2 regions of the Streptomyces sp. NPDC006544 genome follow, and region 2 is predicted to be linked to the other one. Evidence: riboswitches for the same ligand, from Rfam matches in the RefSeq annotation. Region 2 holds a riboswitch; the other holds the start of a gene.

Region 1 (5,514 bases), on a different contig from region 2:
TGACCACGCGGAAGCCTGCCAAGCAGCAGGCCAAGGCCAAGCCCGACGCGGCCACCCTCGCCTACGAGGCCGGGCGGGCCGCAGTCCGGCAGAACCCCGCCCTGGGCGCGGTCTCCGCGACCTTCTGCCGCAGTCTCCAGTGCGCTTCCTGTGCGGCCGCCGGACTCGCCGTGGTCAGTTCCAACGGCGTGGTCCACTCCCACCCCACCCTCCGCGCCGAGCCCGCCGCATGGGCCTGGGCGCTGGCGCACTGCCTGCTCCACCTCGGATTCGGTCACGTTCCCGCATCCGAGGAGGGGGACCGGCCGCAGCCCGACCGCGCCGACCTCGCCGCCCGCTGCGTGGTCGTCAACCGCTTCCTGCTGAACTTCCCCGTCGGCCGGGCCCCCGACCGGCTGCCCGGCGCGTACCCGGGCGGCGACGAGGAGCAGCTCGCCGGCGCCTGGCGCCAGGGCGGCGTCCCGCCCCGCTACGAGGACTGCGCCGCGAGCGCCCCCGGCACCCCCGACCAGATCCTGGTGCCCTGGCGGAACGGGAACGCGGCCCCGGACTGGCAGACCGGCTTCGCCCATGCCCTCACCCGGTCCGTGTCGGCCACCATGGACCTGGCCGCCGGCCGCGAGGGCCACCGCCCGCAGCCGTGGGAACGCGCCCTGAACTGGTTCGTCTCCTCCTACCCGTTGCTCGGCGGCCTCGCCGCGGGTCTGCGGATCGTCGCCGACGCGGAACTCTCCCGCGCCCAGGGCATCGGCATCGCCGCCGTCAGCGCGAGCGCGGGCGAGATCTACGTGAACCCGCTGCGTTCCTTCACCGACGGCGAGTGGCGGTTCATCCTGGCCCACGAGATGCTGCACGCCGCCCTGCGCCACGGCGAACGCCGCGGAGCCCGTGACCCGTACCTGCACAACGTGGCCGCCGACTACGTCGTCAACGGCTGGCTCGTCGAGATGGGCGTCGGCGAGATGCCCGAGGGGCTGCTGTACGACCCGGAGCTGAAGGACCTCTCGGCGGAGGAGGTCTACGACCGGATCACCGGCGACCTGCGCCGGATGCGCCGGCTCGCCACCCTGCGCGGCAAGGGCCGCGGGGACATCCTGGGTGAGCCGCTGCCGCACCCGGGGAGCGGACCGTACACCGACCTGGACGAGTTCTACCGGCGCGGTCTGGTCCAGGGCTTCGACCTGCACGAGCACGGCGAGCGCGGGCTGCTGCCCGCCGGGCTGGTCGAGGAGATCAGGGCGCTGGCCCACCCTCCGGTGCCGTGGGACGTGCGCCTGGCCCGCTGGTTCGACGAGTACGTGCCGCGGCCGCAGCCGGTACGCAGCTTCGCGCGCCCCGCCCGCCGCCAGGCCTCGACCCCGGACATCCCGCGTGCGGGCCGGTACTTCCCGGCGGAGGAGACGGCCCGGTGCACCTTCGGCGTGGTCCTCGACACCTCGGGGTCGATGGGCACCGCCCTGCTCGGCAAGGCGCTCGGCGCCATCGCCTCGTACGCCGAAGCCCGCGACGTTCCGGCGGCACGCGTCGTGTTCTGCGACGCGGCGCCGTACGACGCGGGCTATCTGCCCCCGACCGAGATCGCGGGCCGGGTGAAGATCCGCGGCCGGGGCGGGACCGCGCTGCAGCCGGGCATCGACCTGCTGCTGAGGGCGGAGGACTTCCCGCCCGGGGCACCGGTGCTGGTGATCACGGACGGGTGGACCGACACCCTGCGGATCCGGCGCGAGCACGCCTTCCTGGTTCCGCAGGGCGCCTCCCTGCCGTTCACGCCCCGGGGACCGGTCTTCCGACTGGCCTGAGGGCGCGGGCCCCGGTCCTAGTCGAGGTAGTCGCGCAGCACCTGCGAACGCGACGGGTGACGGAGCTTCGACATGGTCTTCGACTCGATCTGGCGGATGCGCTCACGGGTGACCCCGTACACGCGGCCGATCTCGTCGAGGGTCTTCGGCTGGCCGTCGTTGAGGCCGTAGCGCATGGAGACCACGCCCGCCTCGCGCTCCGAGAGCGTGCCCAGGATCGACTGGAGCTGCTCCTGGAGGAAGGTGAAGGAGACCGCGTCGGCCGGGACGACCGCCTCGGAGTCCTCGATGAGGTCGCCGAACTCGCTGTCGCCCTCCTCACCCAGCGGGGTGTGCAGGGAGATCGGCTCGCGGCCGTACTTCTGGACCTCGATGACCTTCTCGGGGGTCATGTCGAGTTCCTTGCCCAGCTCCTCGGGAGTGGGCTCGCGGCCGAGGTCCTGGAGCATCTGGCGCTGGACACGGGCCAGCTTGTTGATGATCTCGACCATGTGGACGGGGATGCGGATGGTGCGCGACTGGTCGGCCATGGCGCGCGTGATCGCCTGACGGATCCACCAGGTCGCATACGTGGAGAACTTGAAGCCCTTGGTGTAGTCGAACTTCTCCACGGCGCGGATCAGACCGACGTTGCCCTCCTGGATCAGGTCCAGGAAGAGCATGCCGCGGCCGGTGTAGCGCTTGGCGAGGGAGACCACGAGGCGGAGGTTGGCCTCCAGCAGGTGGTTCTTCGCGCGGCGGCCGTCCTCGACGAGGATCTCGAGCTCGCGCTTGAACGCCGGCTTGTGGTCCTCCTCCTCTTCGAGCTTGTACTCGGAGAAGAGACCCGCCTCGATGCGCTTGGCGAGCTCGACCTCCTGCTCGGCGTTGAGCAGCGGCACCTTGCCGATCAGCTTCAGGTAGTCCTTGACGGGGTCGGCGGTGGCGCCGGCGACCATGACCGTCTGCGCCGGGGCGTCGTCCTCGTCGTCGTCGGACAGGACGAAGCCCGCGCTGCCGCCCGTCTTGGGCGTCTCCTTCTCGGCGTCGTCGTCGAGGTCCTCGGCGGCCCAGTCCTCGCCCTCGGCGGCGGGAGCGGCGTCCTCGTCGCCGTCCTTGGCGCCCTTCTTCGTCGCGGCCGTCTTCTTCACGGCCGTCTTCTTCGCGGCGGTCTTCTTGACCGTCCGCTTCTTCGGCGCGGCGGCGGCCTCGGCCGCCACCTCCTCCTCGGTCCCGGAGGCCGACGGGTCGGATATCGCCGCGGCGGTGGCAGGGGCGGCCGTCTTGCGCGCGCCGATGGGGCGGGGCGCGGCAGCGGCCTTCTTGGTGACGGCGCGAGCCGGGGCAGCGGCCGCCTTGCGCGGCTTCTTGGCGGCAGCCTTCGTGGCGGGTGCGGCGCTGACGTGCAGCGCGACACCCTCCTCGTCCAGGACCTGGTTCAGGCTGCGCAGGACCCGCTTCCACTGGTCCACCGGGATGCGGCCGGCCTCGAAGGCCTGGCGCACGTCATCACCGTTGATGTGACCCTGCTCGCGGCCACGCTCGACAAGCGCGACCAGGGCCTCGGATTCGGCGATCTCCGTGGGGAACGTACGGGACGGGCTGAGCGACACAAGGAGCCTCTCGTTGCGAACAGATATAAGGGGGTGGCGGGACATCATCGCGCGAACTCGGGAAACAGACCCGAGGGGGGTCTGTATTCCGAGCCGCACGAGGACACCTGTCGGTTCATCGCACGCCCGAGTAGATTCGTTACGCGCTGAATTGAGTGACCTGCGCCACGCTGTGACCGGGCAACCGATCGGCGGTGGCTGCGTCCGCCCTTCTTGTCAGCCCGTTTTGCGGGCCTCGATGAGGAACCGGGCGGTGTGCGCGACGAACGGGCCATCGCGTTCGATCTGTTCGTGCAGCTCGCGCAACCGGTCCCGGTACTGCCCGACCGTGAAGCCGGGCACCATCCAGATCACCTTCCGTAGGAAGTAGATCACGGCTCCGATGTCGTAGAACTCCGTCCGGAGCCGCTCCGAACGCAAGTCGACCACTTCCAGGCCGGCCCGCGTGGCATCGGCGACCGCGTCGTCGGGGTGCCGGCCGCGCCGGACCTCCTCCGGCTGCGGGCCCAGGAAGTACTCGACCAGCTCGAAGACGCTCGACGGACCGACCTGCTGGGAGAAGTACGTACCGCCGGGACGCAGGACCCGCGCGATCTCCTCCCACCAAATCGTAACCGGATGCCGGCTGGCGACGAGGTCGAAGGCCTCGTCGCCGAACGGCAGCGGAGGCTCGTCGGAGTCCGAGACCACCACCGCGCCGAGCGGGTGCAGCAGCCGGGTCGCCTTGTCGATGTTCGGCGGCCACGACTCGGTGGCCACCATCAGCGGGGGCAGGGGCCCCGCCCCGGCGAGGACCTCGCCGCCGCCCGTCTGGACGTCGAGGGCGGCCCGGACGCCGGACAGGCGCTGCCCCAGGAGGCGCTGGTAGCCCCAGGAAGGCCGCTGCTCGCCGGCGCGGCCGTCGAGCCAGGAGAAGTCCCAGCCGTCCACGGACACGGCTTCCGCTTCCGCGACGAGATGGTCAAAGGTGGGCGTCATGTCTCGATCGTCCCAGGCCGGGAGCGGCTCATCCACCGGATTGCCCGGCACGGGGGCCGCCGGGGGCAGCCCGCCGGGTCCACCGGGGGGTCGCCTACACTGGGCGGCGGGCCGTGACTGGCGTTCGGGTGGATCACCACCGGGGAGCGGCCCGGCGTACTCCCCGTACGTCGACTGCCGCGCGCCTGGGCGAACCGCGATTCCGCAGCGACGCTCAGGAGACCCCATGACGACTGCCCACACCGAACAGCCGGCCCGCACCGCCGGGCTGATGGACGGCACCGCCCTCGCCCGCCGCATCTCGGAGCAGACCGCCGCCCACGCGGCGCGGATCACCGAGCGCACCGGCACCGCGCCCTGTCTCGCCACCGTGCTGGTCGGCGAGGACCCGGCCTCCGTCACCTACGTGCGCATGAAGCAGAACCGCTGCGCCAAGGCCGGGATCACCTCCCGCCACGTGGAACTGCCGGCCGCGACGACCACCGAGGAGCTCGTCGCCGCCCTGACCGCGCTCTCCGAGGACCCGGAGATCAGCGGCATCCTGCTCCAGCACCCCGTTCCGCACCACATCGACGAGCGCGCCGCGTTCGAGGCCATCGCCCCCGGCAAGGACGTCGACGGGGTCACCATGCACTCCTTCGCCGCGATGGGCTTCGGACTGCCCGGCTTCGTCTCCTGCACCCCCGGCGGCATCATGCGCCTCCTCGCCGCCTACGACGTGGACCTGACCGGCAAGCACGCCGTGGTCGTCGGCCGCAGCGCCATCCTGGGCAAGCCCGCCGGGATGCTGCTGCTGGAGCAGAACGCCACCGTCACCTACTGCCACTCCCGCACCGTGGACCTGCCGTCCATCGTGCGCCAGGCGGACGTGCTGGTCGCCGCCGTCGGCAAGGCCGAGTTCATCCGGGGCGAGGACATCAAGCCGGGCGCGGTCGTCCTGGACGCCGGCTACAACGAGGGCAACGTCGGCGACGTCCACTTCGAGTCGGCCGCCGCCCGCGCCTCGCTGATCACCCCCGTGCCCGGCGGCGTCGGTCCGATGACCATCGCCGTACTGCTGGAGCAGACCGTCCAGGCCGCCGCCACGCAGGCCGGTCTGGCGCTCGCGGACCTCTGACCCCGGCCGCACGTCCTCCCGCACGGCG
Region 2 (5,514 bases):
GGTCGAACGGCTTGCGCGGGTCGAACGGCACGGTGTTGTAGTTCACGACGATGCCCGCCCGGTCCAGCGCCTTCGCCGCGACCTTGCCCGGGACGCCCTTGCCCGTGAGGTCGATCAGGATCAGGTGGTTGTCCGTACCGCCGGAGACCAGGTCGAAGCCCCGCTCGAGCAGCGCCGCGGCGAGCGCCTTCGCGTTGGCCACGACCGCGTGCGCGTACGAGACGAAGGCGGGCTGCGCCGCCTCGTGCAGTGCCACCGCGATGCCGGCCGTCGTCTGGTTGTGCGGGCCGCCCTGGAGGCCCGGGAAGACCGCCTTGTCGATGGCCTTGGCGTGCTCCTCGCGGCACATCAGCATCGCGCCGCGCGGGCCGCGCAGGGTCTTGTGCGTGGTCGTCGAGATCACGTCCACGTGCCCGGCCGGGGACGGGTGCGCCCCGCCCGCGATCAGGCCGGCGATGTGCGCCACGTCGGCGACCAGGACCGCGCCGGACTCCTTGGCGATCGACGCGAACGCCTCGAAGTCGATCGTGCGCGGGAGGGCGGTGCCGCCGCAGAAGATCAGCTTGGGGCGCTCGGCCAGCGCGAGGTCCCGTACCGCGTCGTAGTCGATCAGGCCGGTGTCGGCCCGGACGCCGTACTGGACGCCCCGGAACCAGGATCCCGTCGCCGAGACGCCCCAGCCGTGCGTCAGGTGCCCGCCCATCGGCAGGGCCATTCCCATCACGGTGTCCCCGGGCTTCGCGAAGGCCAGGTACACGGCGAGGTTGGCCGGGGAGCCGGAGTACGGCTGGACGTTGGCGTGGTCGACGCCGAACAGGCCCTTCGCCCGCTCGACGGCCAGCGCCTCGATCCGGTCGATGTTCTGCTGGCCCTCGTAGTAGCGGCGGCCCGGATAGCCCTCGCTGTACTTGTTCTGCAGCACCGTGCCGGAGGCCTCCAGCACGGCGGCGGAGACGTAGTTCTCGCTGGGGATCAGCCGCAGGGTCTGCGCCTGCAGGGTTTCCTCGGCGGCGACGAAGGACGCCAGCTCGGGGTCGGTGGCGAGCAGGGCGGGATGGGCGAGGTGGTGGTTCGCGCTCATGGCGGTTCCTCCGGGGTCGATGTCGGTTCTCGTCCCCGCGAAGCCCAGGCGAGCGGCCCTGTATGCGGTCGTGCGCGCACGACTCCCCCGGAGTTGGTTCTCCGTACGCCAGTCGCCGTGCGTGCCGCACAGCTTAGCGGGCACGCCACGAAAAAGGTTTCTCCGTCCGGTATACGAGCGAGGATGCACAGTGACGCCACCCTCGTCACAGGCCTTGACGGACGATCGGAGACCCCGTGTCTGCAACTTCTGATGCCATCCGCTCCGCCGACGCGCACAGCGCGCACAACTACCACCCCCTGCCCGTGGTGGTCGCCACGGCGGAAGGCGCGTGGATGACCGATGTGGAGGGACGCCGCTACCTCGACATGCTCGCCGGCTATTCCGCCCTCAACTTCGGCCACGGCAACCGCCGTCTGCTCGACGCCGCCCGCGCCCAGCTGGAGCGGGTCACCCTCACCTCCCGCGCCTTCCACCACGACCGCTTCGCGGACTTCTGCACCGAGCTCGCCGCGTTGTGCGGCAAGGAGGCGGTGCTGCCCATGAACACGGGCGCCGAGGCCGTGGAGACGGCGGTGAAGACCGCCCGCAAGTGGGGGTACGAGGTCAAGGGCGTCCCGGACGGCCACGCCAAGATCGTGGTCGCGGCCGACAACTTCCACGGCCGCACCACGACGATCGTGTCCTTCTCGACGGACCACGAGGCGCGCGACCACTTCGGCCCCTATACCCCCGGGTTCGAGATCGTCCCGTACGGGGACCTCACCGCGCTCGCCGCGGCCGTCACCTCCAACACCGTCGCCGTGCTCCTGGAGCCCATCCAGGGCGAGGCGGGCGTCCTCGTACCGCCCGCCGGTTACCTGCGGGGCGTTCGGGAACTGACGCGGGAGCGGAACGTCCTCTTCATGGCGGACGAGATCCAGTCGGGGCTGGGCCGGACCGGCAGGACCTTCGCGTGCGAGCACGAGGGGGTCGTCCCGGACGTGTACGTCCTCGGCAAGGCGCTGGGCGGCGGCGTCGTCCCGGTGTCGGCGGTCGTCGCCGACCGCGACGTCCTCGGCGTGTTCAAGCCGGGCGAGCACGGTTCGACCTTCGGCGGGAACCCCCTCGCCTGCGCCGTGGCGCTGGAGGTCGTCGCGATGCTCCGCGGCGGCGAGTACCAGCAGCGCGCCACCGAACTCGGCGACCACCTGCACCGGGAGCTGAACCTGCTGGTCGGCGGCGGGGCGGTGACCGCCGTACGCGGCCGCGGGCTGTGGGCGGGCATCGACATCGACCCGGCGCGCGGGACCGGCCGGGAGATCTCCGAGAAGCTCATGGAACTCGGGGTGCTCGTCAAGGACACCCACGGGTCGACGATCCGGATCGCGCCGCCGCTGGTGATCAGCAAGGAGGACCTGGACTGGGGCCTCGACCAGCTCAGGTCGGTCCTCTCGGACGACTAGCCGGCGCGCAGCCGGCCGGGCGGGCGGTCAGACGATGACGTGGGGCAGGAAGCGGGCGTACTCGTCCGTGACCGGCCCCGCCGATTCACGGATGCCGAGTCCGGCCGCCTCGTCCTCGACGACCCACGCGCCGAGCACCACGCGGTTGCCGTCGAAGTCGGGCAGCGGGTCCAGGGCCTGGAAGACGTACGTCTCGTCCGGCTCCGGCGCGAACGGTTCGCCGCCCACCGGGTGCAGGGTGACCCCGGCGCCCTCGCGCCCCAGCAGTGGCTTCGCCACGTAGCCGGTGGTGCCGGCGAGCTCGCGCGGGCCGTCCAGGTAGGCGGGAAGCAGGTTCGGGTGCTCGGGGAAGAGCTCCCACAGGACCGCCAGCAGCGCCTTGTTGGAGAGCAGCATCTTCCACAGCGGCTCGATCCAGGCGGTCGTGCCGGAGCCGCCGCCGAGGTCGTACGTGCCCAGCACCTGCGGGGCGAACTCGTCGGTGACGAGCCACTCCCACGGGTAGAGCTTGAAGCAGGCGCGGATGAAGCCGAGCTTCTCGTCCACGAAGCGTTCGGTCAGGGCGTCCCAGCCGATCCGCTCGACGGACAGCGCCCGCGCGTCGAGGCCGGCCTGCTCGGCGGTCTCGCGCAGGTAGGCGACCGTCATCAGGTCCTCGCCGAGCTCGTCCGTCTCGGAGTGCGCGAAGTGGACCGTGGCCGACGGCAGCAGCTCCGCCTGTCGGCGCCAGGCGTCGACGAGCCGCTCGTGGAGGGAGTTCCACTGGTCGGCGCCGGGAAAGCGTTCCTCCATCCAGAACCACTGCGGGCTCGCCGCCTCCACCAGCGAGGTGGGGGTGTCGGCGTTGTACTCCAGCATCTTGGCCGGGCCGCTGCCGTCGTAGTTCAGGTCGAAGCGGCCGTAGAGGGAGGGCTGTTCCGCGCGCCGCCGCCAGGACTCGGCGATCAGCGCGGCGAGCTTCGGGTCGGTGATGCCGAGGTCCGCGAAGCGGTCGTGCGCGACGATGTGCTCCGCCGCCGCCAGGCACATGGCGTGGAGCTCCTCGACCACGTTCTCCAGTGCCTCGACCTCGGGCAGCGAGAAGGAGTAGTAGGCGCTCTCGTCCCAGTACGGGCGCAGTGAGTCGTCGGGGTAGCGGGTCAGGGGATAGATCAGCCCCTGTTCCTCGACGGTCTTCTGCCAGTCGGGACGGGGCTCGATGGTGTGCCGCTTCATGGGTGTGCAGTCCCTCGGGTTCCGGTCAGCCGCCGCTGGAGCCGGAGCTCTTGTGGCCGCCTATGCCGCCGCGCGTGACGGCCGACTTGTCGAAGCTGCCGCCGGACGCCTTGCCGTTGCGCACGGAGCCGCCGTAGTAGTACGTGCCCCGGCTGGAGCCGCTGCCGCCGCCGCTCTTGCAGTACTTGTCGTCCAGTTTGTCCAGCGTGGTCCGGTCGACGCAGCGCCGGTCCGGCTCGTTGCTGTTGCCGCAGGCCACGAGCGTGGCCGCGAGCAGTCCCATGCCGCCGAGCACGACGGCGCCGGACCGCATGCGGCGCTGGTTGGTACGGCTGCTGCTGTCCATGTCTGCTGCTCCCCCTAGTGGCGTGCTGCCGACAGACTAGATCGAGGCGCCCGGCCGATGGAATCCGGCCGTCGCCCAGCCTGTGACCTAGAGTCGGTTCGTGCTCCTTGGGATGATTTGCGCGCTCGGTGCGGCGATCTGTTTCGGCACGGCCTCGGTCCTCCAGGCCGTCGCGGCCCGGACGGCCGAGCCGGGAACGGGCTCGGGGGTCGACACCGCCCTCCTCCTGCGGGCGCTGCGCCAGTGGCGCTACGTCGCCGGGCTCGGCCTGGACGGGATCGGCTTCGTCCTCCAGATCGTCGCCCTGCGCCACATCCCCATCTACGCGGTGAGCGCGGCGCTCGCCGCCAGCCTCGCGGTGACCGCGGTGGTCGCGGCGCGGCTGCTGCGGGTACGCCTCAGCGGGACCGAGTGGGCCGCGGTGGGCGTGGTGTGCGGGGGCCTGGTGATGCTCGGGCTGGCGTCGGGCGAGGAAGGCTCCGGGACGGGGTCGCTCGCGCTGGAGCTGGGGCTCCTCGCGGTCGCGGGGCTGGTGCTCGTGACCGGAGCCGTGGCAGGCGGCCTGCCGGACCGCAGCCGGGCGCTCACCCTGGGACTGGCGGCCGGAACGGGCTTCGGGGTGGTGGAGGTGGCGGTCCGGCTCATCGACGACGTCTCGCTCTCCGCCCTGACGAACCCCGCCCTGTACGCGCTGCTGCTGGGCGGCGGCGCGGGCTTCCTGCTGCTCACCTCGGCCTTGCAGCGCGGCTCCGTGACCACGGCGACGGCCGGGCTGGTGCTGGGCGAGACGATCGGCCCGGCGGCGGTGGGGGTGATCTGGCTGGGCGACCGCACCCGCGAAGGGCTGGCCTGGCTGGCGGTCACCGGCTTCGTGGTCGCCGTCGCCGGAGCCCTCGCACTGGCCCGCTTCGGCGAACCCCCGGCGGACCCGGCGGACCCGGCGGACCCGGCGGACCCGGCGGACCCGGCGGACCCGGCGGCGGGAGCGTCCCCCGCGTCGGCCCCCTGACCGGGGCCGGGCTCCGGGCCGGCCCTCAGGGGAGCGCCGCCACCAGAGCCGCCAGGGTCGGGGCCCAGGCGCTCTGGGACGGCGTCCCGAAGCCGACGACGAGGGCCTCGCGCGCCGCCCCGGCCGCCTCCGGGTGCCGGAAGGAGGACAGCGGCTGCAGGCCGAGGTCCTGCCACGCGGCCGCCCGCAGGGCCGCCCGTTCGCCGCCCGGTCCGAGGTCCAGCACCGCGTGCAGGCCCGCCGCGATGCCGGACACCCCCGCGCGGTCCCCGACCGCCGCCACCAGCTCGTCGCGGCGCCGCCGGTAGCGCAGCCGCATCCCGCGCACGTGCCGGTCGTACGCCCCGGACCGGATGAACTCCGCGAGCGTCAGCTGGTCCAGCACGCCGGAGGTCCACGCGTCCCGGCCCTTCGCCCC

Evidence for each region. Region 2 has a riboswitch for ZMP and ZTP ahead of glyA (serine hydroxymethyltransferase). Riboswitches for the same ligand answer to the same signal wherever they lie in the genome.
Region 1: it holds a riboswitch for ZMP and ZTP, as region 2 does, so the genes downstream of both, ABZY44_RS35575 (bifunctional 5,10-methylenetetrahydrofolate dehydrogenase/5,10-methenyltetrahydrofolate cyclohydrolase) here and glyA (serine hydroxymethyltransferase) in region 2, are expected to answer to the same signal.

Annotation. Positions count from the first base shown of each region.
Region 1 covers NZ_JBEXOV010000150.1:6,576-12,089, forward strand. The annotation lists gene ABZY44_RS35555 (MoxR family ATPase) at 1-3, shown strand, start outside; gene ABZY44_RS35560 (hypothetical protein) at 1-1,799, shown strand, start outside; gene ABZY44_RS35565 (RNA polymerase sigma factor) at 1,817-3,391, opposite strand; gene ABZY44_RS35570 (class I SAM-dependent methyltransferase) at 3,608-4,369, opposite strand; ZMP/ZTP riboswitch at 4,473-4,567, shown strand; gene ABZY44_RS35575 (bifunctional 5,10-methylenetetrahydrofolate dehydrogenase/5,10-methenyltetrahydrofolate cyclohydrolase) at 4,596-5,486, shown strand.
Region 2 covers NZ_JBEXOV010000015.1:97,447-102,960, forward strand. The annotation lists gene glyA (serine hydroxymethyltransferase) at 1-1,081, opposite strand, end outside; ZMP/ZTP riboswitch at 1,117-1,207, opposite strand; gene rocD (ornithine--oxo-acid transaminase) at 1,318-2,526, shown strand; gene ABZY44_RS10455 (glutathionylspermidine synthase family protein) at 2,554-3,741, opposite strand; gene ABZY44_RS10460 (hypothetical protein) at 3,767-4,087, opposite strand; gene ABZY44_RS10465 (hypothetical protein) at 4,200-5,096, shown strand; gene ABZY44_RS10470 (PLP-dependent aminotransferase family protein) at 5,122-5,514, opposite strand, start outside.